4 regions of the Phreatobacter stygius genome follow, and region 3 is predicted to be linked to each of the others. Evidence: predicted binding sites of a transcription regulator. Region 3 holds the regulator's gene; each other region holds the start of a gene.
The links. The regulator LexA, encoded in region 3, represses DNA repair genes until DNA is damaged. The targets are predictions, from matches to a motif close to TGTTCNNNNTGTGTTCNG.
Positions count from the first base shown of each region.

Region 1 (7,232 bases), 3.2 Mb from region 3:
CGCCGGACGCTTGTCCGACCGGTAGCCGAGACCCTTCAGGATCGAGGCGAAATCTTCCCCCGAGCAACCGACCAGCGAGGTCATGCCGACAGTCGCAGTGAAGCCGCCGCCCGGGAAATGCCCCGCCGGCTCCGGCGTCGCCGTGCCGGGCCGCCAAGCCAGCGCCGGACGGATCAGATCGGCCAGGCGCTCCAGGATATCGACACGCACGGCGCGCGGCCCAAGCGCGCGGAAGCCGACGAAACGGTAGAGATCCTTGTCGATCTCCGGATCGACCGCGATCGAGGTCCGGCCGGACGCGGCCAGCGCCGGCAATTCGGTCAGGCCCTTGGCCTCCAGCTTGTCCGCCTTCAGCATATAGAGCTGCAGCGCCAGCCCGCGCGGCGCCGGCTTCAAGGTTGCCGGCAGATAGATGTGATAGGCGCCGAAACGGACGCCGAGCTTGCGCAACGCGGCGCGCGCCTCCTGGTCGAGCTGCTTGACGTCTTCCGAGATCTTGGCCCGCTCGATGACCCCGAGCGCCTCGGCGAGCTGGAAGGCGACGCCGCGGGCAAGGCCCTGCAATTCTTCGGAGCGCTCGAGCGCGGTGACCGGGCCGAGCAATTTCTCGATCTGCGCGTGGACCCACAGATCGAGCCGCGCCTGCACCTGGTCGCGCGGCGTTCCCGTCAGATGTTCGTCGGCCAGGATGCGGACGCGCGGCGACAGGACCTTGTCGCCGCCGACCAGCTTGGCGACGGCTTCGCCGTGCCAGCGAATGGTGCCGTCGTTCGACAGGATGAAGGCCTCGTCGCCTGAGCCGTTGAGCTTCTCGGCACGCGCGTCGATCTCGCCGCCCAAGGCCTTGGACGCAGCGGCCCGCAATGCCTTGCCGGCCTCGCCGTCGCCGGCCGACGGATCCGGCGTGAAGCGGAAACCGTCCAGCCGCCCGACATGTTGACCTTCGACAGTGACGTCTCCGGTCCTGGTAATCTCGGCCTCAAGCATTGTGTTTTCCCTTAGGCGCCGCATGAGCACGCTCGTCCTGCGGTCGACGAAGCGCTGCGTCAAGCGTTCGTGCAGTGCATCCGACAATTTGTCTTCCACCCGTCGCGTCTCCGCTTCCCAGTGAACGGGGTCGTCGACCCAGTCCGGGCGGTTGGCGGCAAAGGTCCAGGTGCGGATATGGGCGATGCGATTCGACAAGGTATCGATGTCGCCATCGATCCGATCAGCGAAGGCGACCTGGGCGGCGATCCAATCCGACGGAATCCGCCCGGATCGGCCCGTGAGGAAGCCAAAAATGGTGGTTACGAGGTCCGCATGGCTCGCCAGCGATATCTTGCGATAGTCCGGCATCAGGCAGGCGTCCCACAATTTCGACACCGCCGCCCTGCCTTTGGCGCGGTCGCGCACGTCGTCGTCACGCAGCGCCAACTCGAGCACGCGCTGGTCCTCGGCGATCGGAGAACGGGTCAATCCCGGCTCCGTCGGCACCACGTCGAGGCTCGCGCGCAAGGTCTCGACCGATGAGAAATTGAGCTCGGTGTTGCGCCATTGCAGCACTTTGACGCCGTCGAAGGAATGGGCCTCGAGCGCCTGGACCAGCTCGGGCTCGAACGGCGGGCAGCGCCCCGTGGTCCCGAACGTGCCGTCACGGCTGGATCGCCCGGCGCGTCCGGCGACCTGGGCGAATTCGACCGGGTTCAGCCGGCGGAACTGGTAGCCGTCGAATTTGCGGTCGGCCGCGAAGGCGACATGCTCGACATCCAGGTTGAGGCCCATGCCAATGGCGTCGGTGGCGATGAGGTAATCGACATCGCCCGACTGGTACATTTCGACCTGGGCGTTGCGGGTGCGCGGCGACAGCGCGCCGAGCACCACCGCCGCGCCGCCGCGCTGGCGGCGGATCAGTTCGGCGATGGCATAGACCTCGTCGGCCGAGAAGGCGACGATGGCCGAACGCCGCGGCAGGCGTGTGATCTTCTTCTCGCCGGCGAAGGTGAGGTTGGAGAAGCGCGGCCGGGTCACGATGTTGGCGCCCGGGATCAGCTTCTCGATCAGCCCGCGCATGGTCGCGGCGCCCAGCAGCATGGTCTCGTCGCGACCGCGGCGGTTCAGCAACCGGTCGGTAAAGACATGGCCGCGGTCGAGATCGGAAGCGATCTGGATCTCGTCAATGGCCAGGAACGACACGTCGAGGTCGAGCGGCATGGCTTCGACGGTCGAGACCCAGAAGCGCGCGCCTTGCGGCTTGATCTTCTCTTCGCCGGTGATGAGCGCGACCTGGCTCTCGCCGACGCGCGCCACGAGCTTGCCATAGACTTCGCGGGCGAGCAGGCGCAGCGGCAGCCCGATCAGACCCGACGGATGGGCGATCATGCGCTCAATGGCGAGCGTGGTCTTGCCCGTGTTGGTGGGCCCCAGGACGGCGGTGACCCCGCGCCCGCGCAGGGCAGGGGGCAATGGCGGCAAAGATAACGTCATGCAGTGCTCGAAAGACGCCGCACGAGTGACCCCGGCGGCGCTTGGTTGTAGCACGCGGGCGAGCGAAATGAGTGACATTTCGGTACCGCCTGCGGACAGGATCGAGAGAAGAACGAGTCTGGAACGAATCAGGTCCGAATCGGTGACTCGTGATGAGTCATGTTTCGTTCACGGCGAGATATGGTGTGCTGGAGTGCTGATGCCTACCAGATGAATCAATCATGTCAAAAAGTGATTCGAAATACGGAGATCGCGAGTCATGACGTCGAGTGAATGCTTGGCGACACTTGGCGGACCTGGGACCCGCGTCGATCGGGGTGCCGGCAAGACTCTGCGCAAGGGACCGGCCGAAGCTGGTGATCCCTCAACTCGTCAAAGCCTGCCGAAGGCGCCGGCCGTCGTCATTCCATGGTCGCGAGCACCCGCCGGACATCGGCAATGCTGAACGGCTTTTCGAGCATCGGGATCTCGCCGGTCCCGGCATGGCGCTGGATGGTTCCCGGCCCTTCCACGGCATCTCCGGTCATGATCACGACACGCCGGGCGAGCTCCGGATAGCGCGCAACCAGGGCATCGCGGAAACTGAGCCCGTCCATGCCGGGCATCCGGAGATCGACAAAGGCCAGATTGGCGGCCGACGCCGCCAGGCCGTCCAGCGCCTCCGCGGCGGTTTTCGCCGGCAGCACCCTGTGCCCGAGCAGCTCGAGCATTTCCGCGAGGCTGTCGCGGACATCGGTCTCGTCATCGATCACCAGGATGGAGAAGCCACCGATCGCCTCCGGCGTGGCGTGAGCCTCCGCCCAGGCCTCGGCGCCCGCGGTCGGCAGCGCAATGGTGAACCGCGCACCGCCGCCGTCGCGCATGCCGAGCGAGATCGTGCCGCCGTGGGCCTCGACCACCGTCTTGCAGATCGACAGGCCGATGCCGGTTCCGACACCCGCCGGCTTGGTGGTGAAATAGGGCTCGAAGATCCGTTGCGCCAGGTCCGGCGGTACACCCGGGCCGTTGTCGGCGACCTCGAGCAGCACCTGGCCCCCGTCCTGGCGGGTCGCCAGAAAGATCCGGCGCGGACCCGCCTGGTCGGCCAGCGCCTGTTGGGCATTGATGATCAGATTGGCGATCACCTGACTGAGGAAATCGTGATCGGCGAGGATATCGGGCAGATTGCCGTCGAAGGCCGGGATGGCTTCGATGCCGTGCGACCGGAGGCCGTAGCCGAGCATTTCGACCGTTGCCTCGGTCAGTTGATTGAGTTTCGCCGGCTCGCGCTTCTCGGGACGCTGGCGCGCCATTGCCAGGAAGCTCTTGACGATACGACCGGCCCGCTCGGCCGCGGCATGGATCCGCTCGGCCCGGCGCTTCGACTCCGGGCTCGGCGAGGTTTCGACCAGCAGCGTCGACTGCGCCACCAGGATCGCCAGCGGATTGTTCAATTCATGGGCGACGCCGGCGAGCAGCGAGCCCATGGCGGAGAGTTTTTCGGCCTGGTGCAGGCGTTCGCGCTGCATGGCGAACTGCATTTCGGACTGGCGCGTCAGGGTGAGGTCGCGAATATGGGCGGTGAACACCCGCCGCTCGGCCAGGCGGATCTCCGAAACGGTCATTTCGACCGGAAAGACCCGGCCCTTGGCCGTGACGGCCTCGACCTGCGCCCGCTGATCGGCGCCCGCGCCCGACCAGATCTCGGTATAGCGCGCCATGCCCGTCGTGCCGCTTCCAGCTGGTGCCGACGGCACGATCAGGTCCGAAAAGGGCCGGCCGATCGCGGTTGCCCGCGCATAGCCGAAGACGGCGACCGCCGCCGGATTGAAATCGAGCACCAGGCCGGCCTCGTCGACCACCACGATCGGATCGATCGAGGTCGCGATGATGGCGCTGCTGATCGTTTCCTGCGCGTCGAGGGCAGCGACGCGGGCTTCCAGCCCTTCTTCGCGCAGCTTCAGGTCGGTGATGTCCCTGAGGAAGGCGAGATAGCCGATCGGTTGGCCATCCGCGCCCATGCAGGGCGAATAGGTCTGTTCGACATAACGGCGCTGGCCGTCGCCATAGACGATCCAGTCGCTCCAGCTCCGGGCCCGTCCTTGCGTGAGATCGGCGAAAAGCGGCTCGGCCTGCATGGCGAAAGCCTCGCCCAGCAGGTCGTGCATGGTCTGGCCGGCAATCTCCTCGATCTTGAAATTGAACAGATCGAGCGCGGCCTTGTTGGCATAGACGTAACGCCTGTCGGCATCGATCGCGGTCACCCGCGCCGGCATGGCGTCGAACAGCCGGGCAAGCGCGGACGGGTCGAGCCGGCCATGCGGCGCGATCACCGCGTCATCGAACAGCCGGCCGATCTCGCGTCGCTGGTCCCCGGTCCGGCTGATATCGGCGGGCTCCACCATGGTCACGCCCCGCCGGGCACGAAGACATAACCCTCGCCGCGCACGGTCTTGATGAACCGCGGATGTTCCGGATCCGGCTCGATCTTCTTGCGCAGCCGGGTCACCCGGATATCGATCGAACGATCGCTTTCCTCGGCGCTCCGGCCATGGGCGAATTCCTGCAGCTGGCCGCGCGACAGCACCCGGTTGGGCCGGGTGGCGAGCGCCTGTAGCAGGTCGAACTCCATGGCGGTCAGGTCGATCGCGGCGCCATCCGTATCGACCAGCCGGCGCGCGTCGAGATCGAGCGTCAGGGCGCCGAATTTCAGGTGGCGGCCTTCCGGCGCAACCGCCGCGGGCGTCGCCGCCGCGCCGCCCGGCGCCGCCTTGACGCGTCTCAGCACGCTTTTGATCCGCGCCAGCAGTTCACGCAGCTCGTAGGGCTTGACCAGGTAATCGTCGGCGCCGATCTCCAGCCCGACGATCCGGTCGATCGGCCGGCCGGCCGCGGTCGCCATGATGATGCCGGTACTGCCGGATTTGCGGATGAAACGGGCCAGCGACAACCCGTCTTCGCCAGGCATGGCAATGTCGAGAATGGCGACGTCGATGGCTTTGCCAACCGAGTCTTCGCGGAAGGCCTGGGCATTGCGGAAGCTGAAAACCTCGAAACCTTGCAGGTCGAGATACTCGGCAACCGCTTCGCGCAGGTGCTCTTCATCGTCGACGATGGCGACGGTCGTTTTCATTCGCTATGCCCTTGCTGTTTGAGCCATGATGACAGCGCATACCGCTCCGCACTAGGATGAACTGTCGTTTGGTTATGCAACCTGGATGATCGACGCAAAGAGGTCCTGACATGGCGCGACGCGGACGCATCGCGATCCTTGACGACGAGCCGGATTGGGTCGACGCGGTTCATGAATATCTGATCGATCTCGGCTACGACGTCGACCGGCTCGGCGCGGCCTGGGAGCTGGAGCCCTATCTCGCGCGCGAGCGGCCGGATCTCCTGATCCTCGACCTCGGCCTGCCGGGCGAGAGCGGCATCGACATCCTGATCCGCACCGATCTGGCGAGCGACATTGCCGTGCTGGTGCTGACCGGCAATCCGGATCCGATCGACCGCGTCCTCGGCCTGGAGCTGGGTGCCGACGATTATGTCCAGAAACCGGTCGAACTGCGCGAGCTGGCGGCGCGTGTCGCCGGCATCCTGCAACGGCGCCTGGGGCGGCGGCGCAATCTGGTGGTGTTCGAAACCGCTTCGGTCGACCTGGTGGCGGCCCGCGTGCTGAAGGCGGACGGCTCGACGGAACGCCTGTCGGCGGGCGAGGTCGCGCTGATCCGCGCCTTCGCCGACAGTCCGGGCAAGGTGCTGACGCGCGAGGAAATCATGGAGCGGGCGCCCGCAGAAGACGAAGAGGCCTTCGACCGCGCCATCGACTCCCGTATCGCAAGGCTCCGGCGCAAGCTCGACACCGAAGCGATCCGCACCGTGCGCGGCCATGGCTACGTGTTCGACCTGCCGAGCCACGGCGGCGGCGCCCAGGCCGTTGCCCCGGACGCGCACGAGCCGCTGTGAGGGCGAGCAAGCCCCTCGCACCGTTCGGTTGTCATCTTTGCGCTCGGGCACCATCGGCCATTCCTGTCATGTCGGCGCGACAGGTATGCGGCAGCCTGGCGCATCGAACGATGTCGCGCCAGCGCGAACGATGTTTCAGCTACGCAGGCGCGGCGACATCAGACCATCCGCACCGGAAATAATGGAAACAGCGGAGGAACCTGTCCGGCATCGGGGTGAAGGACTGCCCGGTCAGGGTTGGGCCAGGCAAGCGAGCCCTTGAACCCGGACAGCTCCATGACACCCAAGCAGGTCGCCCTCATCCGCAGGCAGTTCGGCACGGTTGCCGCCCGCAAGGATGAATTCGCCGCGGCGTTCTACGAGGCGCTGTTCCATTCCGACCCGACGCTCCGGCCGATGTTTCCGGCCGACATGCGCCCGCAGCGCGCCAAGCTAGTCGTGGCCCTCGCCCATGTGATCCTGTCGCTCGACGATCTCAGCGCCGTGCTCGAGGACGTCCGGGCGCTCGGCCTCAAACATGTCGGTTACGGCGTCGTCCCCGACCATTACAACGCCGTCGGCGAAGCGCTGCTGGCAGCACTTGCCGAAATGCTCGGCGATGCCTTCGACGATGCCTCGCAGGCGGCCTGGGCGCTGGCCTACGGCACGATCGCCGATGTCATGATCGAAGCGGCAGCCGACAAGATCTATCTCGAGGCGGCCGAATGAACGTCACGCCTTGAGCCGGGCCGCCAATCCATTGGTGGCGACCTTGGCCAGCACCAGGCGTACGTCGTCGAGCGTGAACGGCTTTTCCAGCACCACGACCTCGCTGCCGCGTG
Region 1 covers NZ_CP039690.1:2,632,730-2,639,961, forward strand. Annotated here, with positions in the region: gene E8M01_RS12085 (helicase-related protein) at 1-2,466, opposite strand, end outside; gene E8M01_RS12090 (hybrid sensor histidine kinase/response regulator) at 2,868-4,850, opposite strand; gene E8M01_RS12095 (response regulator) at 4,853-5,578, opposite strand; gene E8M01_RS12100 (response regulator transcription factor) at 5,689-6,411, shown strand; gene E8M01_RS12105 (globin domain-containing protein) at 6,688-7,119, shown strand; gene E8M01_RS12110 (hybrid sensor histidine kinase/response regulator) at 7,123-7,232, opposite strand, start outside.
Region 1: E8M01_RS12085 (helicase-related protein) is a predicted target of LexA. The motif match lies at 2,575-2,592, and genes of this name have one in related genera.

Region 2 (7,232 bases), 1.2 Mb from region 3:
TGACGGGCGGCGACGCCAAGCCTCAAGACCGCCTCAGTCATGGCGTGCAGGGTCGCCTTGCGGATGTCGGTGCGGTCGATCCGGGCGGGCGAGGCCGAGGCGATGGCGACCGCCCGGGCGGTCGCCATGACGGCCGCGTAGAGCGCTTCGCGGGCGGCCTCGTCGAGCTGCTTGGAATCGGCGAGGCCCTCCGGAATAGCATCCGGATCGAGAATGACGGCGGCCGCCACGACCGGGCCGGCGAGCGGCCCGCGGCCGGCTTCGTCGACGCCCGCCACCGGCACGAAGCCTTGCGCGATGGCACGTCTCTCGATCGAAAAGGACGGAATCTGGATGGCCATGCGGAGCTCGAAATTGGGGCGGGTTGAAATGCTGGATGAACTGGCCGGCGGCCGGGAACGGCCGGTTCCGCCGCTTGCCTTGATGATTCAGCTTTGCGGCCGAAACCGCGTCCGATCAAGCCGTTGAGCCGGGCAATTCAGAAAATGATTCGGGCTGTTCTGTCCGCGAGAATGTGATTCAACGGCTTCACAGGTCGATTCAAGGTTTGCGGCTGGCGATGCCTCGCGCAGTGTCGGGCGGGCTGCCGGCGGCTGCCGTCCGGCGTGTCAGAACAGGCTGAGCTGCTTGGCGGCGGCGGGTCCTTTTCGCTCGGGAGGTGTGAACAATTCGGTTGCGAGCCGCATGCGCCGCTTGCCGAAACCGAGCCGCTGGGCTGCCACTTCGAAGCGCCGGCCGATCATCCAGGCAAACGGGCCGACGCCCTTCTGCCGGACATGGAAGGTCGGGTCATAGTCCTTGCCGTCTCTGACGTCGCGGATCAGCGAGAGCACATGGCGGGCGGCATCCGGCCGGTTGGCCACCAACCATTCGCGGAACAGGTCGCGGATCTCCAGCGGCAGGCGCAGCAGCACATAACCGGCCTCGCGCGCGCCCATGTGGTAACAGGCGTCCAGGATGCGCTCGATCTCGGCGTCGTTGACCGCCGGGATGATCGGCGCCACCAGCACGGCGGTCGGGATGCCGGCCTCCGACAAGAGCCGGATCGCCTCCAGCCGTTTCGCCGGGGTCGCGGCGCGCGGTTCCATCGAGCGGGCGAGCTTGCGGTCGAGCGTGGTCACCGACAGCGCCACCTTGGCCAGCCCCTTGGCGGCCATGCGGGCGAGGATGTCGATGTCGCGGGTCACCAGATGGCTCTTGGTGACGATGCCGACCGGATGATTGGTGCGCTCCAGCACCTCCAGGATGCGCCGGGTCAGCATCCAGCGCTTCTCGATCGGCTGGTAAGGATCGGTATTGGTGCCCATCGCGATGGTGCGCGGCTGGTAGGCGGGATCGGCCAGTTCCTTTTCCAGAAGCTCCGGCGCATTCGGCTTGACGAACAGCCGGGTCTCGAAGTCGAGGCCCGGCGACAGGCCCATATAGGCGTGGGTCGGCCGGGCGAAACAATAGGTGCAGCCGTGCTCGCAGCCGCGATAAGGATTGATCGAGCGGTCGAAGGAGAGGTCCGGGCTGTCGTTGCGGGTGATGATCCGGCGCGCCTTCTCCTCCTGCACGGTGGTGGCGAGTTCGGGCAGTTCGTCGAGCGTGCCCCAGCCGTCGTCATAGGCCTCGCGCGCCTGTTTTTCGTAACGCCCGGTGGCGTTGGTCAGGGTGCCGCGGCCGCGCCGGCGGTCCTCGCCGATGGCCGGTCCGGAGGCGAGGTCGAGCGCGCGCGCCGTGCGCAGGCCGAACAGGTTCGCCGCGGCCGCCTCCATGCCGCCGGCATTCAGCTTGTCCGCGATGCTGGCGTCGATCCGTGCCGCGCTGCTCGCCGAGGTGCGTCCAGATATGCGTCCCATGACCGCGAGAGGTAGCATTCGTCGGCGGCCAAAACAAGAACAAAAAGGGATCAAATAGGAACATTGTCCTGCCACGGCCGGCCGGTCCACAGAAGGCTCTTGTCAGTCCGGCGATAAGGGCATAAAGATATCTTTATATGTGAGTGACAACTGTGATCAAGCTGCCGAGCACCCTTATCAAAGCCCACCCGTTCGACGACGCCGTGGCCGTGCTCCGGGCGGTCGGCGAGCCGACGCGCCTGCGCCTCCTGGCGCTGGCGGCGGAGGCCGAGCTGACGGTCACCGATATGGTGGATATTCTCGGCCAATCCCAGCCGCGCATCTCGCGCCACCTGAAATTGCTGCTCGAGGCCGGTCTGGTCGAGCGGGTCAAGGAAGGTTCCTGGGCATTTTTCCGGGCGAGCGGCGAGGGCGCCGGCGCGCGCGCCGTCCAGGCCCTGGTGGCGCTGGTCGATCCGGCCGACGCGATCCTGGCCAGCGATCGCGAGCGGCTGGCCGAGGTGCGGGCCAAGCGCTCCGACGAGGCCCAGGCCTTCTTCCGCCGCCACGCCGCCGAATGGGACAAGCTGCGGGCCCTGCATGTCGCCGAGGAGCGCGTCGAGCGCGCGGTGAAGGAAGCGCTCGCCGGCCGGCCGGTCAGGGCGCTCCTCGACCTCGGCACCGGCACCGGGCGCATGCTGGAACTGTTCGCGCCCGAGATCGACCGGGGCCTCGGCATCGACGCCAATCCGGAAATGCTGACGCTGGCGCGCGCGGCCCTCGACCGCGCCGGCATCCGCCATTGTTCGGTCCGGGCCGGCGACATCTATGCCCTGGCGCTGCCGCGTGATGGCTATGACGCCGTCATCATCCACCAGGTGCTGCATTTCCTCGACGACGGTGCGCGCGCCGTGCGCGAGGCGGCCCGCGTGCTCCGCCCGGGCGGCCGGCTGGTGATCGTCGATTTCGCGCCGCATGAGGTCGAATTCCTGCGCGAGGCCCAGGCGCATCGCCGTCTCGGTTTCGCCCGCGACGTGATCGAGGGCTGGATGGGCGCCGCCGGCCTCGAACCGACAGCGTTCCGCAACCTCGCGCCGGATCGTGCCGGCGACGACCAGTTGACCGTTTCCATCTGGGTCGCCCGCGACCCGCGTCTTGTGACCGATGCCCCGGCCTTGCCGGGCGTACCAGCCGTCGAGGTTGTTTGATGTCCACCTCCTCCTACAGGCCCAGCCGTTACGTCTCGCGCTCCAGGCTCAAGGTCTCCTTCGAGTTCTTCCCGCCGAAGAACGACGAGATGGAGGCGACCTTGTGGGAATCGATCGAGCGGCTCGCGCCGCTCGCTCCGTCCTTCGTGTCGGTGACCTATGGCGCCGGCGGCTCGACCCGCGAGCGCACCCATTCGACGGTTCAGCGCATCATCAAGGAGACCGCGCTGAAGCCGGCGGCGCACCTGACCTGCGTCGCCGCCACCAAGGATCAGGTGGACGAGGTGATCCGCGACTATTGGGACGCGGGCGTGCGCCATATCGTGGCCTTGCGCGGCGACCCGGCCGGCGGCCTCGGCACGGCTTACGCGTCCCATCCCGGCGGCTATGAGGGCTCGCCCGAACTGGTCGCCGGCATCCGCGCCATTGGCGATTTCGAGATCTCGGTCTCGGCCTATCCCGAGAAGCACCCGGAAAGCGCCTCGATCGACACCGATATCGAGATGCTGAAGCGCAAGGTCGACGCCGGCGCGACCCGGGCGATCACCCAGTTCTTCTTCGATAACGAGGTCTATCTGCGTTATCTCGACCGGGCGCGCGCCGCCGGCATCGCCATCCCGATCGTGCCGGGCATCGTGCCGGTGCAGAACTTCAAGCAGACCGCCGGTTTTGCCGCACGCACCGGCGCCAGCGTGCCGGACTGGCTCGCCCGCCGCTTCGAGGGGCTGGAGAACGATGTCGCGACGCGCAAGCTGATCGCCGCGGCGGTGGCCGCCGAGCAGGTGCTCGACCTGGTCGACCGCGGCGTCACCGAATTCCATTTCTACACGATGAATCGCGCCGATCTGGTCTATGCGGTCTGCCACCTCCTGGGGCTGCGGCCCGAGGACGAGGCGGCGCGCGCCGCCGCCTGAGCTTCCCGTCGTCCTCCGTGCTTCCAGTGCTTCCAGCCTTCGAGTGCCCGATATGACCCAGTTTCCGCCGCGCCATGCCAACGGACCCGACGTGCTGGCCGCCCTGACCAAGGCGGCCGCCGAACGCATCCTGGTGCTCGACGGCGCCATGGGCACGATGATCCAGCGCTACAAGTTCGACGAGGCGGATTTCCGCGGCGAACGTTTCGCCCATTGGAACCACGACCTGAAGGGCAATAACGACCTTCTGATCCTGACCAAGCCGGATGTGGTGGAAGCCATCCACCTGGAATATTTCGAGGCCGGTTCCGACATCGTCGAGACCAATACCTTCTCGTCGACCTCGATCGCCCAGGCCGATTACGGCATGGAGCACCTGGCCTATGAGCTGAACTACGAGGGCGCCAGGCTGGCCAAGGCGGCGGCCAGGACCGCCGAGAGCCGCGACGGCCGGCGCCGTTTCGTCGCCGGCGCGCTCGGGCCGACCAACCGCACCGCCTCGATCTCGCCCGACGTCAACAATCCGGGTTTCCGGGCGGTCACCTTCGACGGCCTGCGCGACGCCTATGCCGAGCAGACCCGCGGCCTGATCGACGGCGGCGCCGACGCCATCCTGATCGAGACCATCTTCGACACGCTGAACGCCAAGGCGGCGCTGGTGGCGGTCGACGAGGTGTTCGAGGAGAAGGGCATCAAGCTGCCGGTGATGATCTCCGGCACCATTACCGATCTCTCCGGGCGCACGCTGTCGGGCCAGACCACGGATGCCTTCTGGTATTCGCTGCGCCATGCCAGGCCGTTCTCGATCGGGCTGAACTGCGCGCTCGGCGCCAAGGAGATGCGCGCCCATATCCATGCCCTGTCGAAGGTCGCGGATACGCTGGTTTGCGCCTATCCCAATGCCGGCCTGCCCAATGAATTCGGCCTCTATGACGAGAGCCCGGAGGCGATGGCCGATCTGGTCGGTGAGTTCGCCACCTCGGGTTTCGTCAATATCGTCGGCGGCTGCTGCGGCTCGACACCCGACCATATCGCGGCGATCGCCAAGGCGGTGCAGGGCGTCAAGACCCGCGCCGTGCCGGTCATCGAGCCGCGGCTCCGGCTCTCCGGCCTCGAGCCCTTCGTGCTGACCCCGGAAATCCCCTTCGTCAATATCGGCGAGCGCACCAACGTCACCGGCTCGGCCCGGTTCCGCAAGCTGATCACCGCGGGCGACTACAACGCGGCACTGGCGGTCGCCCTCGACCAGGTGCAGAGCGGCGCCCAGATCATCGACGTCAACATGGACGAAGGCCTGCTCGATTCCGAGAAGGCGATGATCGACTTCCTCAATCTGATCGCCTCCGAACCCGACATCGCCAAGGTGCCGGTCATGGTCGATTCCTCCAAGTTCGCGGTGATCGAGCAGGGCCTGAAGCGGCTGCAGGGCAAGGGCATCGTCAATTCGATCTCGCTCAAGGAAGGCCGCGAGAAATTCATCGCGGATGCCAGGACCGTGCTGCGCTACGGCGCGGCGGTGGTGGTCATGGCCTTCGACGAGCAGGGCCAGGCCGATACGTTCAAGCGCAAGACCGAGATCTGCAAACGCGCCTACGACATCCTGGTCGACGAGGTCGGCTTCCCGCCGGAAGACATCATCTTCGATCCCAATGTCTTCGCGATCGCCACCGGCATCGAGGAGCACGACAATTACGGCAACGATTTCATCGAAGCCACCGAGTGGATCCGCAAGAACCTGCCGCATGCCCATATCTCGGGCGGCGTGTCCAACCTGTCCTTCTCGTTCCGCGGCAACGAGCCGGTGCGCGAGGCCATGCACTCGGTGTTCCTCTACCACGCGATCAAGCGCGGCATGGACATGGGCATCGTCAATGCCGGCCAGATGCAGGTCTATGAGAACCTCGACGCCGAGCTGCGCGACGCCTGCGAGGATGTCGTCCTCAACCGCAGCAAGGACGCGACCGAGCGCATGCTCGGCATCGCCGAGAAGTTCCGCGGCCACGGCAAGGAGGCGCGGGTGGTCGACCTCGCCTGGCGCGACAAGCCGGTCGGCGAGCGGCTGACCCACGCGCTGGTCAACGGCATCACCGAGTTCATCGAACAGGACACCGAAGAGGCGCGCCAGCAGGCGGCCCGGCCGCTGCACGTCATCGAAGGCCCGCTGATGGACGGCATGAACCATGTCGGCGACCTGTTCGGCGCCGGCAAGATGTTCCTGCCGCAGGTGGTCAAGTCGGCCCGCGTGATGAAGCAGTCGGTGGCCTATCTCCAGCCCTTCCTGGAGCAGGAGAAGCGCGACCTCGGCCTGGTCGACAAGCCGGCCGCCGGCAAGATCCTGATGGCAACCGTCAAGGGCGATGTCCACGACATCGGCAAGAACATCGTCGGCGTCGTGCTCCAGTGCAACAATTACGAGGTCATCGATCTCGGCGTGATGGTCTCGGCGCAGCGCATCCTGGATGAAGCGAAAAAGCATGAGGTCGACATTATCGGCCTGTCCGGCCTGATCACGCCCTCGCTCGACGAGATGTGCCACGTGGCGGCCGAGATGGAGCGCCAGGGTTATGACGTGCCGCTGCTGATCGGCGGCGCGACGACCTCGCGCGTCCACACCGCGGTGAAGATCCACCCGAACTATGCCCGCGGCCAGGCGGTCTATGTCGCGGATGCCTCGCGTGCGGTCGGCGTCGCCTCGACGCTCCTGTCGACCGAGAACAAGCCGAAATTTGTCGCCGATATCAGGGCCGAATACGCCAAGATCGCCGACGCGCATCTGCGCGGCGAGCAGACCAAGCAGCGCCTGCCGTTGAAGGACGCGCGCGCCAACAGCCTGAAGCTCGACTGGGAGGGCTACCAGCCGCCGAAGCCGAGCTTCACCGGTGTCAGGGTGTTCGACGACTATGATCTCGCCGACCTGGTGGCGGCGATCGACTGGACGCCGTTCTTCCAGACCTGGGAGCTGAAGGGCCGTTATCCCGCGATCCTCGACGACGAGAAGCAGGGCGAGGCGGCGCGCGGCCTGTTCAAGGACGCCCAGGTCATGCTCCAGCGCATCGTCGGCGAGAAATGGCTGACCGCGCGTGCCGTGGTCGGCTTCTGGCCGGCCAATGCGGTTGGCGACGACATCGCCGTGTTCACCGACGAGAGCCGCACGGTGTCGCACGCGACCTTCCACACGCTGCGCCAGCAGATCGCCCGCCGCGAGGGCCGCGACCGCGCCCATATCGCTCTATCCGATTATTTCGCGCCGAAGGGCAGCAAGCCCGACTGGATCGGCGGCTTCGTCGTCA
Region 2 covers NZ_CP039690.1:596,803-604,034, reverse strand. Annotated here, with positions in the region: gene E8M01_RS02840 (ribonuclease HII) at 1-341, opposite strand, end outside; gene E8M01_RS02835 (PA0069 family radical SAM protein) at 609-1,841, opposite strand; gene E8M01_RS02830 (ArsR/SmtB family transcription factor) at 1,985-3,028, shown strand; gene metF (methylenetetrahydrofolate reductase [NAD(P)H]) at 3,028-3,942, shown strand; gene metH (methionine synthase) at 3,995-7,232, shown strand, end outside.
Region 2: E8M01_RS02835 (PA0069 family radical SAM protein) is a predicted target of LexA. The motif match lies at 1,877-1,894, and genes of this name have one in related genera.

Region 3 (7,232 bases):
TTCGCGCCCGATGTGTTGGCGCTGAGGTCGAGATTGGTGAAGGTGAGGACACGTGCGCCCGATGCCAGCGTCCCGACCGGCAGCAGCGTCGCATAATAGCCGTTGGCACCCGTCGTCACCCGGCCATATTCGATGCCCTCGATGACGGTCGCGACATAACCGTGGTTGTTCGCATAGATGGGTTGCGGGATGCCGGAAACCAGCGGGGTGAGGCCGAGATCCTTGTAGGCGGTGCCGGAGATCATCTCGGCGCCGTTGGGATAGAAGTTTGCCAGATAGGGCATGATGCCGCCGGCCCCGCCGGCAAAACCGGTTCGCGGCCCGCCGGTCAGGAATTGCGCAAGCGAGAGCCCCGGCGCGGCGATGGCGGTCCCTATCCCGACCGCCGCGCCGCGGCCGGTCGTCTCGGTGACGAAGAAGGCGTTGGTGACCGTCGGGCTGGCATTGGAGCCGATCAGGCCGCCGAGCGCGGTCGCGCTGGGGGTGGAGCCGACGGCACCTGTGGCAAAGGCCTGGTTGATCGTGGCTGTGGCGGCGTTGAAACCGACGAGGCCGCCGATGACCTCGCCGCCGATCACCGCGCCCGTCGCATAGACCTGGCTGAGCGCACCCTCGTTCCGGCCGACGAGGCCGCCGATATTGTTGCGGTCCCGCGCAGTGACGCCCGCATTGGAGAACGACTGGCTGATCGTGCCGGCATTGTAGCCGACGAGGCCGCCGGTGTTGAACGTTCCGTCGACCTTGCCATCGGCCCAGGCCCGCGTGATCGTGCCGCGGTTGAGGCCGGCGATGGCGCCCGTGTTTTCCTGCCCGCTGATGGTGACATTGCGCAGGCCGACATTGCTGATGACACCTGTCGTGCCGACATAACCGAACATGCCGACATAATTGGTCGGGATCTGCCGGACATTCAGGTTGTAGATGACATTGCCGAGCCCTTCGAACGTGCCGGTGAAGCCGTTGCCGCCGTTCTGGATGTTCGAATTGCTGTCCATGCCGAGGGCGACCATGCCGAGGCCGCCATTCCAGCTCGCCGTCGGTCCGCCGTCGATCGGCCGGGCCAGCGCGTAGCGGCCGCTCAGGTTGGAATTGATCGCCTGCAGCTCGCTGACGTCATAGATGAGCGTGTAGCTCTGCCCGTTGATCGACAGCGTCTGGCCGGTATGCGGCGTACCGATATAGTTCGTCCCGGCGCCGAAGGCGAAGGACAGCGTGCCGCCCGAGCCGCCCTGGTTGGTGTTGAAGGCAAGGCCGCCCGCGCCGGTGATGAACAGGTTCGCGTTGACCGCGATCGAGTGATAGGCGCTCAGCGTCAAGACCGATCCCGACGACCAGACGAGCGGGGCGGCAACCGTGATGTCACCGGCCTGCGACCCGCCCGAGCCCGTCGAGATGGTGACATTGGATAAGGCCAGCTGGTTCTGCAGCGTCCCGGCATTGATGACGCTGTTGTCGCCGGTGGCGGTGAAGCCGGACTGGTTCGAATCCGGATCGTTGGAGATCGTGACGTTATAGGGGTCGAGCAGCAGCGTGCCGAAGCGACCGTCCGCCGCGCGCAGGTCGGCGCTGCCGGTGAACGACAGCGTCGCCTTGCCGGACACCTCGGCAAAGCCGCCATCACCGCCCTGCCCGCCGCCCTGCGCGGAAATCGTGCCGGCAAAACGCGTCTGCTGGTCCGACCAGATGATCACCCGGCCGCCGTCGCCGCGTGCCGTGGCATCGGCGCGGATCACCGTGGCCGCATCCACCGAGACGGTCTCGGCCCGCTGAAGCGGGCCGCTGCCCTGGTAATCGCCGCCGATTCGAACCCGGCCGCCGCCGGTCGCGCCGGAGGCATCGAGCCGCGCGCCGGAAAGATCGATCGCCCGGCCGGTGACGGTGATCGCCCCGCCGGACTGGTTTGGGCTCGCCACGTTGACACGGCCGGTGACCGACACCCGTCCGCCGGCGCCGCCATCGACCACGACGCTGCCGGCCGGACGTGCGCTCGCCGGCCGGGTGGCCGCCGGCCGTTCGACCGATCGCCGGTCGGCGCCGGTCGATGCGCGGCGCGCCGCCTGGCTCGGCCGGTCCGGCGCCGGGGCGGCGGCAGGGCCGCCAAATCTCACGCCGGAACCGGTTTGCGCCACGCCGCTGGCCTCGATCGAGCCGCCGAGCTGGATCGCCGCACGGGCGACATCCGCGCTGGTCGCCGCGCGCACCTCGACCCGGCCGCCGCTGGCATTGATCCGGCCGACCTGCCGGATCAGGGCCCGGGCACGGTCCGGGTCGTTTGTCGGCACCGAGACCGTCAGGAAGCCGTCGCCCTCGACATCGACCGACACCCGTTCGCCGGAACCGAGGCCAACCCGTCCGCCATGGGCGCTGATCGAACCCTCATTGGTCACGCGCCCGCCGATCAGCACGGCGTCGCCGCCGCCTCGAACGCGAATCCGGCCCTGGTTGGTGACCTCGGCGGAACGGCCATTGCCGGCATAGCGCTGGCGGCCCGCCATGAAGTCGTCATTGGTGGTATCGAGCGTCGAGGCCGTGAAGCCCGCCGTGTCGACCGAGCCGGTCCGCGTGATCTGGATGCCGTTGGGATTGACCAGATAGACCTGCCCGTTCGCCCGGACCTGACCGGCAATCGTCGACGAGGTCGCGCCGGTGACCCGGTTCAATGTCGCCGACGAGCTGTTCGGCTGCTGGAACGACACCGTTCCGCCCTGGCCGACCGAGAACGCGTTCCAGTTGATGACCGCGCGCTGCGACGTCTGGTTGATGGTCAGGGCGCCGGCGCCCGCCGGACCGATCGTTGCCGATCCCGTGGCAACCCTGCCGCCGGTCGGCAAGGTCTGGCCATGCCCCGAACCGCCGGCCAGCGGCATCATGGCAGCGCAGAGGGCTGCAACGGAAACCGAATGGCGCAGCCATTTGCGGCTGTCCGAGACCAGTTCCATCGGCTCTGTCCGGGCAATAGAAAAACCTGCCGGCGGCGCGAGGTCGCGCCCGGTCCCATCAAGCCGCTGGCTCATCGCCGACCGCCTCGCCTCTGTCTTGCGGGCCTTGCGCCCGGATTGACCGAGGACATGACACCGCCGTCCGGCGGTTGTCTTCTCAACCAGCGCACGGGCCAGGGAAAATCTCTCGCGACTTCATTGAGTTGCGCGAACCGGCGCGGACCGTCCGGCCGGCGGTCGAGCGGAACCGGTATCCCAGGGCAAGAGGTCGGATGCCAAAGTCCGCCAGGCGATACTGGTCGCCGGCGATCGGGGCCGCTCCGGGCCGCCAGCACATATCAATCGCGCAGGCCCAATACTTCACGAAATATCAACGCTTGCGGAACACATAAAGAACAGATAGGGACTGTTCATGATCTGTTCGAGCGAGTCGGGCCGGTCAAAATCAGGGGCAAACACCCGATGCTGACACGCAAGCAACACGAACTTCTCCGCTTCATTCAAGAACGGCTGAAGGAAAGCGGCGTGCCACCCTCGTTCGACGAGATGAAAGAGGCGCTGGACCTGAAGTCCAAGTCCGGCATCCATCGCCTGATCACCGCGCTCGAGGAGCGTGGCTTCATCCGCCGCCTGCCGAACCGGGCGCGCGCGCTCGAGGTCATCAAGCAGCCCGAGCAGTCGGCAGGTCCCGGGCGGGCTCGCTTTGCGCCGAGCGTCATCGAAGGCTCGCTTGGCCGGGGACGTCCGGCCGACGACGACGCGGTCATGCCGGTGTCGGTGCCGATCATGGGCCGGATCGCCGCGGGCGTACCGCGCGAGGCGATCGAGAACCGCACCAGCACGATCTCCGTGCCGCCGGAAATGCTGACCCGCGGCGAACATTATGCCCTCGAGGTGCGTGGCGACTCGATGATCGAGGCAGGCATCCTGGAGGGCGACCTGGCGCTGGTCCGCAAGACCGATTCCGCCGAGACCGGCGATATCGTGGTCGCCCTGATCGACGACGAGGAAGCGACCTTGAAGCGGCTGCGCAAGCGCGGCACGTCGATCGCGCTCGAAGCCGCCAATCCGGCCTATGAGACCCGGGTTCTCGGACCGGACCGGGTGCGCATCCAAGGCAAGCTTGTCGGGCTGATCCGGCGTTATTGATCAGCGGTCCGGCTCGAATTCGTCCGGCGCGGGACCTTCCGCAGCCGGCTGCGGTGTGGCGGGGTCCGCTGCTGGCCCCGGCCGCCTGAGCAGCGGCACCGGCGCGCCCGCCGGACGCGGGCGAAACCACGGCCGCTGGCTTGCCGGATCGCGCCCGACCTCGATCCGATAGCCCCCCTCGGCGGCAAACAGCGTGATCGCGCCGGTCCAGGCAAGGCCGCGCAGGTTCAAAACCGTCGCCTTGCAGTCGGCCGGTGGGGGAAAACGCGTGACGACGAGGCGCGCCTCGCGGCAATCATCGGCGAGCGCCTCCGGATCCCGCGCATAAGCGACCCGGCCGCCGCCTTGCAGCGCCATCGCGCAACCGATCGCGTCGCAGATCACGCCGGCGATCAGCGACTGGTCGGAGGCCAGCCGCTGGTCGGCATCGGCCGCCAGCCAGCGTTGCAGCGCGAAACGGTTGGCGCGCGGCGACAGGGCCCGCAAGCGCCCGTCGGTGCCACGTGCCGCGACGGTCAGCCCCTCGGCATCGATCGCCATCAGCGGCCGCTCGCGCAGCGGCGCCACGGTGAGCCCGAGGACCGCCACGGGCACGCCAATGAGCCTGAGCGGCGTCGACAGCATGGCAAGGCAGATCAGCCCGATCGACAGAAGTCCCAGGGCGAGCGGTCCGAAGGTTGGAACCGCGACCTTGCCGCCGGGCCAGGACGCGACCCATTCGGCCACCCTGATGAACAGGTCGATGCTCATCCCGGCCAGCGCCCAGACCGGCCGGTCGAGCCCGAGCGGCCAGAGCAGCAGCGCGATGATCTCCAGCGGCATGGTGAGGAATTCGACGATCGGCGCACCGAGCAGGTTTCCCGGCACGCCATAGAGCTGGATCTGGTTGAAGTGATAGGCCGCATAGGGCGTGGTCGCGAGCGAGGCGACGAACGAGCTCATGGCGAGGCCGGCGACGCCGTTGCTGATCGCCAGCAGGGCGCGCCCGAAACCTCGCCTGTCGCCGGCATGGTGCTCGGCCCAGGGCCGCAGCATGGCGTAACCGGAGACCAGCGCCAGCGTCGCGGCGAACGACATCTGGAAGCTCGGCCCGAGCAGGCTTTCCGGCGCCAGCGTGAGCACCAGCAGCGCGGCCAGCGCCAAGGTCCTGAGCGTCAGCGCGCCGCGCCCCAGCATGACGCCGATCAGCACCACCGCGATCATGATCCAGGACCGCTGGGTGGCCACCTCGGCGCCGGAAATGACGAGATAGCAGGTCGAGACGACAAGGGCTGCGAACGCCGCCCAGGCCTTGACCGGCCGGTTCAGCGCCAATGACGGAATGAGCGCCAGCGAGCCGCGCACCGCGACGAACACCAGGGCCGCGACCAGAGCCATGTGAAAGCCGGAGATCGACAGGATGTGATAGGTGCCGGCCGCCCGCATCGCCTCGTTGAGCCCCTCGGGAATGCCGTCGCGCTTGCCGGTGACCAGGGCATCGGCCACCGCCCCGGCATGGCCCGGAATGGCCGCGCGGATACGCTCGCTGATGGCCGAACGAACCCGGTCGAGATGGGTCCTCAGTCGCACGCCGAGCGGCGCCTCGCCGAGCTCGATCCGCCTGACCTGGCCAATGACGAAGCCGCTGGCGCCGATGCCGTTGAAGAACGCGTCGCGGCCGAAATCATAAAGGCCGGGCCCGGGCGGATCCGCCGGCGGCCGAAGCCGGACCATCAGGCTGACCGCCGCGCCGGTCTGAACACCGGTCGCCACCCGGCTGGTGACCCGCACCCGCTGCAGCGGCTGGGCGAGCGCCGGCTCGGCGCGGACGATGCGCAGGGTCAGCCGGTCACCGTTCTCGCGCCGTTCGAAGACTTCGACCCATCCCGAAATGGTCACCGAGCCGGTCTCGGCGCCCAGCACCGGATGGGCCGCGATCGCGGTGCGAGCGGTCGCGGCGGCAAAGCCGGCGGCGACCGAGGCAAGCGCCGTGGCGACCAGGAAGGCCAGGCGCCGGTCCCTGAAGCGATAGGCAAGCAGCGCCAAGAGGGCCGTCGCCACGAAGGGCCCCCACAGGCTCGGCTCGTCGGCGGCCGAGAAATAGAGCAGGATTCCGGCGCCGTAGCCGACCGGCAGGAACAGGAAGGCCCGGCCGCGTTCCTGCTCCAGCGCCAGCCATCCGACGACCCGTTCTTTCAGGCCGTCGAACAGCGCGCCGAGACCGCCGGCAGCCGCCGGTCTCACGCCCTGCCCGATCGCCGCGGCGATTGCTTGCGCGCGCGCCCTCACGTCAGCCCCCTCGGCTGGTTGTTCGCCGCCTTCGCGCCGCCACAAAGGGCAGGCAATCGCGGTTCCCCAAACCGTGCCGGGCGTGCTACAGCCACGCCCCTCGCGATATCAAGACTATCGCGAGCCCGCGCACTCTGTCGTCCTCGGATGAATCATGACGGTCGTCTCCCGCTTCGCCCCCTCCCCGACCGGCTTCCTGCACATTGGCGGCGCCCGTACCGCGCTGTTCAATTGGCTTTATGCCAAGAAGACCGGCGGCAAGATGCTGCTGCGGATCGAGGATACCGACCGCCAGCGGTCGACCCAGGAGGCCATTGGCGCGATCCTGGACGGGCTGTCCTGGCTCGGCCTCGCCTGGGACGACCAGACGATCTACCAGTTCTCGCGCGCCGAGCGGCACGCGGCGGTGGCCCGTGAACTCCTGGCCGCCGGCAGGGCCTATCATTGCTACGCGACGCCGGAGGAGCTCGACGCCATGCGCGAGCTCGCCATGAAGGAAGGCCGGCCGCCGCGTTATGACGGCCGCTGGCGCGACCGTGATCCGTCCGAAGCGCCGGCCGGCGTCAAGCCGGTGATCCGCCTCAGGGCGCGCCAGGACGGCGAGACTGTCGTCAACGACCTCGTCCAGGGCCGCGTGGTGATCCCCAACAAGGATCTCGACGACCTGGTGCTGCTGCGTTCCGACGGCACGCCGACCTATATGCATGCCGTCGTCGTCGACGACCATGACATGGGCATCACCCATGTCATTCGCGGCGTCGACCACCTGACGAATGCCGCCCGCCAGACCCAGATCTACGAGGCGCTGGGCTGGCACGTCCCGGCCATGGCCCATATCCCGCTGATCCACGGGCCTGATGGGGCGAAACTGTCGAA
Region 3 covers NZ_CP039690.1:6,742,247-6,749,478, forward strand. Annotated here, with positions in the region: gene E8M01_RS31840 (MBG domain-containing protein) at 1-2,939, opposite strand, end outside; gene lexA (transcriptional repressor LexA) at 3,402-4,088, shown strand; gene E8M01_RS31850 (ComEC/Rec2 family competence protein) at 4,089-6,356, opposite strand; gene gltX (glutamate--tRNA ligase) at 6,511-7,232, shown strand, end outside.

Region 4 (7,232 bases), 760 kb from region 3:
TCTTCTTCCACAGCTGGAAGGCGTCGTCGTCCTCGGAAAAGACGGTGACCAGCAGGCGCTCGACCGGCAGTTCGAATTCCTTGGTGATCAGGTTCCAGGCGAGTTCGATCGCGTGGTCCTTGAAATAGTCGCCGAAGGAGAAATTGCCGAGCATCTCGAAAAAAGTGTGATGGCGGGCGGTATAGCCGACATTGTCGAGATCATTGTGCTTGCCGCCGGCGCGCACGCATTTCTGCGCCGAGGTGGCGCGCGAATAGGGCCGCTTCTCGACGCCGGTGAAGACGTTCTTGAACTGCACCATGCCGGAATTGGCGAACATCAGCGTCGGATCGTTGCGCGGCACGAGCGGCGAACTGTCGACGACCGCATGGCCGTTCTTGGCAAAGAAATCGAGAAAGGTCTTGCGGATCTGGTTGACGCCGGTCATGGCCCGAACTGAGTGTTGGGACGGGAAGCGCCGTCCGATGTCGCATTGGCCGGTGTTTCTAGAGCATTTTCGCGCCCAGTGGGAACCCGGATTTCATCATGGCTCGCTGCCGGCGCCATGGCAGGCCTCCCGAACCGCCGCCGCGACCGGCCGATGCGTCGTCAAAGCGGCCGTGGCGGCCATGAAAAAAGGCCGGGATGAACCCGGCCTTGATCTCGATCAGACGAATGGCGGCGCGCCGTCACACCGGCTCTTCGCCGTCGGCATCCGGCTCGACCTCGCCCAAGATCTTCTCGGCGATCAGCCCGGAATTCTGCCGGATCGCCGCTTCGATCTTGCCCGCCATGTCGGGGTTCTGCTTCAGGAAGGACTTGGCGTTCTCGCGGCCCTGGCCGAGCCGCTGGCTGTCATAAGAGAACCAGGCGCCTGACTTTTCGACCACGCCGGCCTTGACGCCGAGGTCGATCAGCTCGCCCATCTTCGACACGCCTTCGCCATACATGATGTCGAACTCGACCTGCTTGAACGGCGGCGCCAGCTTGTTCTTCACCACCTTGACGCGGGTCTGGTTGCCGACCACCTCCTCGCGCTCCTTGATCGCGCCGATGCGGCGGATGTCGAGGCGCATGGAGGCGTAGAACTTCAGGGCATTGCCGCCGGTGGTGACTTCCGGCGAGCCGTACATCACGCCGATCTTCATGCGGATCTGGTTGATGAAGATGACCATGGTGTTGGATTTCGAGATCGAGGCGGTCAGCTTGCGCAGCGCCTGGCTCATCAGGCGGGCCTGCATGCCCGGCTGGTTGTCGCCCATCTCGCCTTCGAGCTCGGCGCGCGGGGTGAGCGCCGCCACCGAATCGATCACCACGATGTCGATCGCACCCGAGCGCACCAGCGTGTCGCAGATCTCCAGCGCCTGTTCGCCGGTATCCGGCTGGGAGATCAGCAATTCGTCGAGATTGACCCCGAGCTTGCGGGCATAGACCGGGTCGAGCGCATGTTCCGCGTCGATGAAGGCGCAGGTGCCGCCGCGCTTCTGGCCCTCGGCAATGGTGTGCAGCGCCAGCGTCGTCTTGCCCGACGATTCCGGCCCGTAGATCTCGATGACCCGGCCGCGCGGCAGGCCGCCGATGCCGAGCGCGATGTCGAGCCCCAGCGACCCCGTCGAAATCGTATCGATCTCGATCGACTTGTCGCTCTTGCCGAGCCGCATGATCGAACCCTTGCCGAAGGCCCGCTCGATCTGGGACAGGGCGGCGTCGAGCGCTTTGGTTTTATCCATGGAAGAACCTTCAACGAGTCGCAGTGCGGCCTGACTCATGGCTTGAGCTCCTTCGTGCGGCAAGGGGTATGGCGGGATTCCGTCGATGAATCGACCGTACACGGTTTGTTCTTAACAACAAGTTCTTTTTTTGTTCTCCCGGAAAATTGGCGATCGGGCGGAAGCTCGACCACGCCGGTTCGGCCGAGAACGACTTCAAGCCTGACGGACGGCAAGGCCCGATGGAAGCTTCGCGGCGGTCGCGCGGCAGTGCCGGGAATACCCTGTCGGTGCGGGTATGACTGACGCAAGAGAGCCCTCGAGTGGAGGGGCGCGAAAGCGCGCCGCCCGCGTTCGCGCGGCCTGGCTGAACACGAATGTGAAGATCCGGCCAGCGACGGCGTTTCCCAGTGAATCCGTGAAAGGCAGTGGCGTGCATCTGCGGAGAGCCTCGGTAATGGCAGCGGCAACCTGTTCCCGGTCGCCGCCGGCCTCGAACGCCGAATAGGTCACGGCAGGCCTGCCGATCAGGCTTCCCCGGCGGTTGAAGCTCATTCTGATCGTGACCGTGTAGGACCGCGTCACCTGCGGCGTGCTGAAGCAGGCGCGCAGCGCCGGGCCGATCTCCCGCAGGGTATTGATCTTCGGGCGGTTGTCGGCAGGCGCCGATGGCTGCGCATGTGCGGGTTCCGTCGCGACCTGGCAAGCAAGCCAGGCGGCCATCGGGGCGAGGATGATCCAAGGCTTCATAGACATCGCCCCATTCGCGACGAAAGAGATCTCGCGTCCCCGCTCCAGTTGCCGGGACCCGATCGCCATCTGACCGAACGCCGGCATCACGTCACATCGGCCCCTGTCCGCGCGTCTCGGAGCGCCAGCGACGCGCACCGGGCCGGACCATGCCTGCAATGCCCGAGCCGCCGCATCCCGCGGGCAAATGTCTCGATCCGCCAGAAACCGTCATAGTCCCGCGCGTTCACGCACAAGATCAATGTGATTTTTTGACTGCCCGCGCCGCGCGGCTGCCATGCCTGGCCGGTCATCGCGCGGATTTCCCTTGGCGTCGCAGCTATCGGCCCGTACCCGGGATCACCGGGCGGCGCATTGTACCGTCGGGCGCGTGGAGCGATCGAGTGACGGTTGAGACAGCGAAGACCGAACGGCCGCCGGATGCTTCCGCGGTGCTCGCCATCGGCTTCGTGCTGCTCTCCGGGCTGCTCTATGTCTTCGGCTATTCGCTGTCGAAGGCCCTGGTCAACACCCATGGGCTCACCGCCCTGCAGGTGACGTTCCTGCGCTGCGCCCTGGTCCTGGCCGTCAGCCTCGCCGCCATGCCCTGGCCGGACAGTGGCGTGACCTGGGCCCGTCTGTGGCGGCCGCAGCGCGCCTGGGAACAGCGGGCCGCCGCCGCGGCACTCGTCGGCTCGAACGTGCTGGCTGTGCTGGCCTACAGCATGATGCCGGTGACCGCCGCCTCCGCCCTCGGCTTCACCGCGCCGCTTCTGCTGACCGCGCTTGGCGGCCTCGTCCTGCGCGAGCGGATTTCCCTCGGCCGCGGGCTCGGCGCCGCCCTGGGCTTTGCCGGAATGCTTTTGATCGTCAGGCCGGATGCGAGCGCGGCTTCGCTCGGCATCGCGGCGTCGCTCGGCGCCGCCACGGCCTATGCCGTCTATCAGCTGCTGGTGCGCCGGTTGCGGGCTGTCGCCTCCAGCGTCGACACCGCGATGCAGGTGGCGCTCGTCGGCGTCATCCTCCTCTCCGGCACCATGATCTGGTTCTGGCGCACGATCGGGTGGGAGGCCTTCGGCGTGGTGGTCCTCTTCACGCTCGTCCAGACGACGGCGCTCGCCAGCATCGCGGCGGCGCTGCGCCGCAGCGAGGCCTCGCGGCTGGCGCCCTGGCAGTTCTTCGGCCTGCTCTGGGCCATGCTCATGGACGCCGTGATGTTCGCAACCTGGCCCTCGATCGGTTCGCTGCTGGGCGGCGCGCTGATCATCGCCGGTGGATTGCTGGCTCAGGGCGGCTTCATCCGCATGCGCCTGCCGCGCTGAGGCAGGGCCGGCCCTCACCCCTCCGGCGCGCCACGCTTTTTCAGCAGGCCGTCCCTGGCGAACAGGTCGGCGATCCAGTCGACGAACACCCGCAGCTTGTTGCTCAGATGCCGGTTCGGCGGATAGACCACGTGCAGCGGATAGACGCCGGTCGCCCATTCCGTCAGCACCGGCTTCAACCGGCCGTCCAGCAGATAGGGATAGGCCATGAACACCGGCACCTGGGCAATGCCGAGGCCGGCGAGCGCTGCCGCCATGAAGGCATTGCCTTCATTGACCGCGACGACATAACGCGCCCTGATCTCGTGCTGTTCGCCATTGGACGCGAAGTCGTAGGTCTCGACGCGGCCGGTGCGCAGATGCATGAAGCCGATCACGTGATGGTCCTTCTCGAGATCGAGCGGATGGCGTGGTTCGCCATGACGCGCGAGATAGGACGGCGCCGCGCAGTTCATCATGTGGATCTCGGCGATGCGCCGGGCGACCAGCGACTGGTCGGTGATGGTGCCGGCGCGGACCACGCAGTCGACGCCCTCGGCGATCAGGTCGGCCGGCCGGTCGGAGACGCCGAGATCGATCTGGATCTCCGGATAGCGGGCGTGGAAATCCGGCAGCGCCGGCAGGATGATCAGCGAGGCCGCCGCCGTGCCGACATCGACCCTCAGGCGACCCTGCAGGCTCGCCTGCGACATGGTCATGCTGGCGTCGAGCTCGTCGATATCGGCGATCAGCCGCACCACCCGCTCGTAATAGGCCGCCCCGTCTGGCGTCACCGTCACCCGCCGGGTGGTCCGGTTCAGCAGCTTGGTGCGGACATGGCCCTCCAATGACTGGACCAGTTTGGTAATCGTCGGCTTGGGCGTGTCGAGCGCCTCGGCCGCACGGGTGAAATTGCCGGTCTCGACGACCCGGACGAAGGCGCGCATGGCCGCCAGCTGATCCATTCTCATCTCCTCGCGCGCGCGAAGGCCCTTGCCGAAGCGAGCGGCATTTTCGAGCTATTATTCACCAATAGAAATAATGAAGTCATTTTAGGCCTATTTATTGGCCGCACAAGCGTTCCTACCTCGTGTGCATCGCAGCATGACGGGGCCATCCCGGCCCGCCGGATTTTGGCACCCCGACGTGCTGGCGAAGAGGCTTTTCGACACACATGACCATCACCAGGACCAACGACACCATTCTGAACGGCACGGCGGATCCGATGCGCGTGCGCATCTACCGCGGCGGCCGGGCGGAGCGTGCCGCACCCCTGGTGCTTCACCTGCATGGCGGCGCCTTCGTCGGCGGCACGCTCGACGACGGCGCGGTGATTTCGACCTTGCTGGCCGAAGCCGGCGCGGTGGTCGTGTCGCTCGACTACCCGCTCGCGCCGGGCAATCCCTTCCCCTACGCGCTGGAGGCCAGCTACCGGGCGCTGGTCCATCTCTACGACAACCGCGCCGCGCTGGCCGCCAAGTCGTCGCGGCTTTACGTCGCCGGCGAGGAATCGGGTGGCAACATCGCCTCGGCCCTGGCCTTGATGGCGCGCGACCAGCAGTCGCCGCCGCTCGCCGGCCAGATCCTGCTGTCGCCCATGCTCGACCCTTGCCTGGCCAGCGGCTCGATCCGAGATGCCGATGCCGGACCGGTCGGCTGCAAATGGGCCGACGGCTGGCAAGGCTATCTCGGTTCGGCCGACAAGGCCGCCCATCCCTATGCCGCGCCGCTCGGCTCGTCGCGGCTCGGCGATCTCGCACCGGCCCTGGTGCTGACCGCCGAGGACGATCCGATGCGCGACGAAAGCCTGCGCTACGCCGACCGGCTCGACCTCTGCGGCGTCTCCGCCGAACGCGACGTCCTGGCCGCGCCGACCGGCTGGCCCTGCGCGCTCGGCGGCTGCGGCGATCTCAAGGCGCCCTGGGTTTCCGAACTCAGGCAGCGTTTCGCTCTGTTCTTCGCCGAAACCGCCCACCGGCGGGCTTCGGCTTCTGCCCCCCTGCCCGTCCGGGCCTGACCCTGACGAAAATTTTCTCAATCGACGTGTCGAATGCCTGCCCTTCGAAACGTCTTTCTTCGTGACCGACCGAGTGACCGATCCGCATTCCCGGAGATGACCGTGACCGATATTTTGACCGCCAAGACCCCCGCCGTTTCCACAGAAATCCTTTCCACCTCGAACCTTTCTACCGAAGCCACGCTCGATCCGGCGACCGCCAGGCTGCATGCCGCGATCTGTGTCGACGAGCCGCAGGCGCCGGCGCCGAAGCGCACCAGCCTCGGCGGCAAGATCGCCGCCGGCCTGATGGTTGCCGGCGTGCTTGCCGCCGGCGTCGCGGTGTTTGGCGCGCCGAGCCAGAAGGCCCGCGCCCAGGATCCGCAGCCGGCCGCCGCCGCACCGGCGACGCCGGTGTCGGTTGCAACCGTCGAACCGCGCGATTCGATTGCCTGGGACGAGTTCTCCGGCAGGCTGGAGGCGGTGGAGCGGGTCGATGTCCGCTCCCGTGTCGCCGGCGCGGTGCAATCAGTGCATTTCCGCGAAGGCGCGCTGGTCAACCGGGGCGACCTGTTGATCACCATCGATCCCGCGCCCTTCGCGGCCGAGGTCGATCGCGCCGAGGCCCAGGTCACCGCGGCGGAAGCCCGGGTGGCGCTGGCCAAGAGTGAACTCGCCCGCGGCCAGCAATTGCTCGATTCGCGCGTCGTCTCGGTGCGCGACCTCGACCAGCGCACCAATGCCTATCGCGAGGGCGAGGCCAATCTGCGCGCCGCCCAGGCGGCACTGCAGTCGGCCAGGCTCAACCTGAGCTACACGGAAGTCCGCGCGCCGGTCGCCGGCCGCGTCGGCCGGCTGGAAATCACCATTGGCAATCTCATCACCGCCGGCCCCGGCGCGCCCATGCTGACCACGCTGGTTTCGGTCAATCCGATCTATGCCAGTTTCAACGCCGACGAACAGGCGGTGGCCCGGGCGCTCAACTCGCTCGGTTCGGGTGGCAACGTCGCCGGCGAACTCGAGCGCATCCCGGTCGAGATGTTCACCGCGACGCGCGCCACCGAAAGGGTACGCGGCCGGCTGCAACTGCTCGACAACCAGGTCGACGCCCGCACCGGCACGGTGCGCATGCGCGCCGTCTTCGACAATCCGGACGGCGCCCTGATGCCGGGCCAGTTCGCCCGTCTGCGCATGGGCCAGGCGCGCGCCGAGCCGACCTTGCTGATCTCCGAGCGTGCGGTTGGCACCGACCAGGACAAGAAGTTCGTCCTGGTGGTCGATGCCGACAACAAGGCGACCTATCGCGAGGTGGTTCTGGGCGGTGCGGCCGACGGCCTGAGGACCGTCACCAGCGGCCTGAAACCCGGCGAACGCATCGTCGTCAACGGCCTGCAGCGCATTCGCCCCGGCGACCGCGTCGCACCCGAGGCGGTCGCCATGGATGCGCGGGTCGCCCAGCGCTGAGCCTCTGACCGACGTTTCGAACTGATCTGTGGCCGGCCCGCGGGCCGGCCGCCT
Region 4 covers NZ_CP039690.1:149,991-157,222, forward strand. Annotated here, with positions in the region: gene alaS (alanine--tRNA ligase) at 1-427, opposite strand, end outside; gene recA (recombinase RecA) at 669-1,748, opposite strand; gene E8M01_RS00745 (hypothetical protein) at 1,905-2,525, opposite strand; gene E8M01_RS00750 (DMT family transporter) at 2,822-3,739, shown strand; gene E8M01_RS00755 (LysR family transcriptional regulator) at 3,754-4,683, opposite strand; gene E8M01_RS00760 (alpha/beta hydrolase) at 4,893-5,735, shown strand; gene E8M01_RS00765 (efflux RND transporter periplasmic adaptor subunit) at 6,024-7,178, shown strand.
Region 4: recA (recombinase RecA) is a predicted target of LexA. The motif match lies at 1,830-1,847, and genes of this name have one in related genera.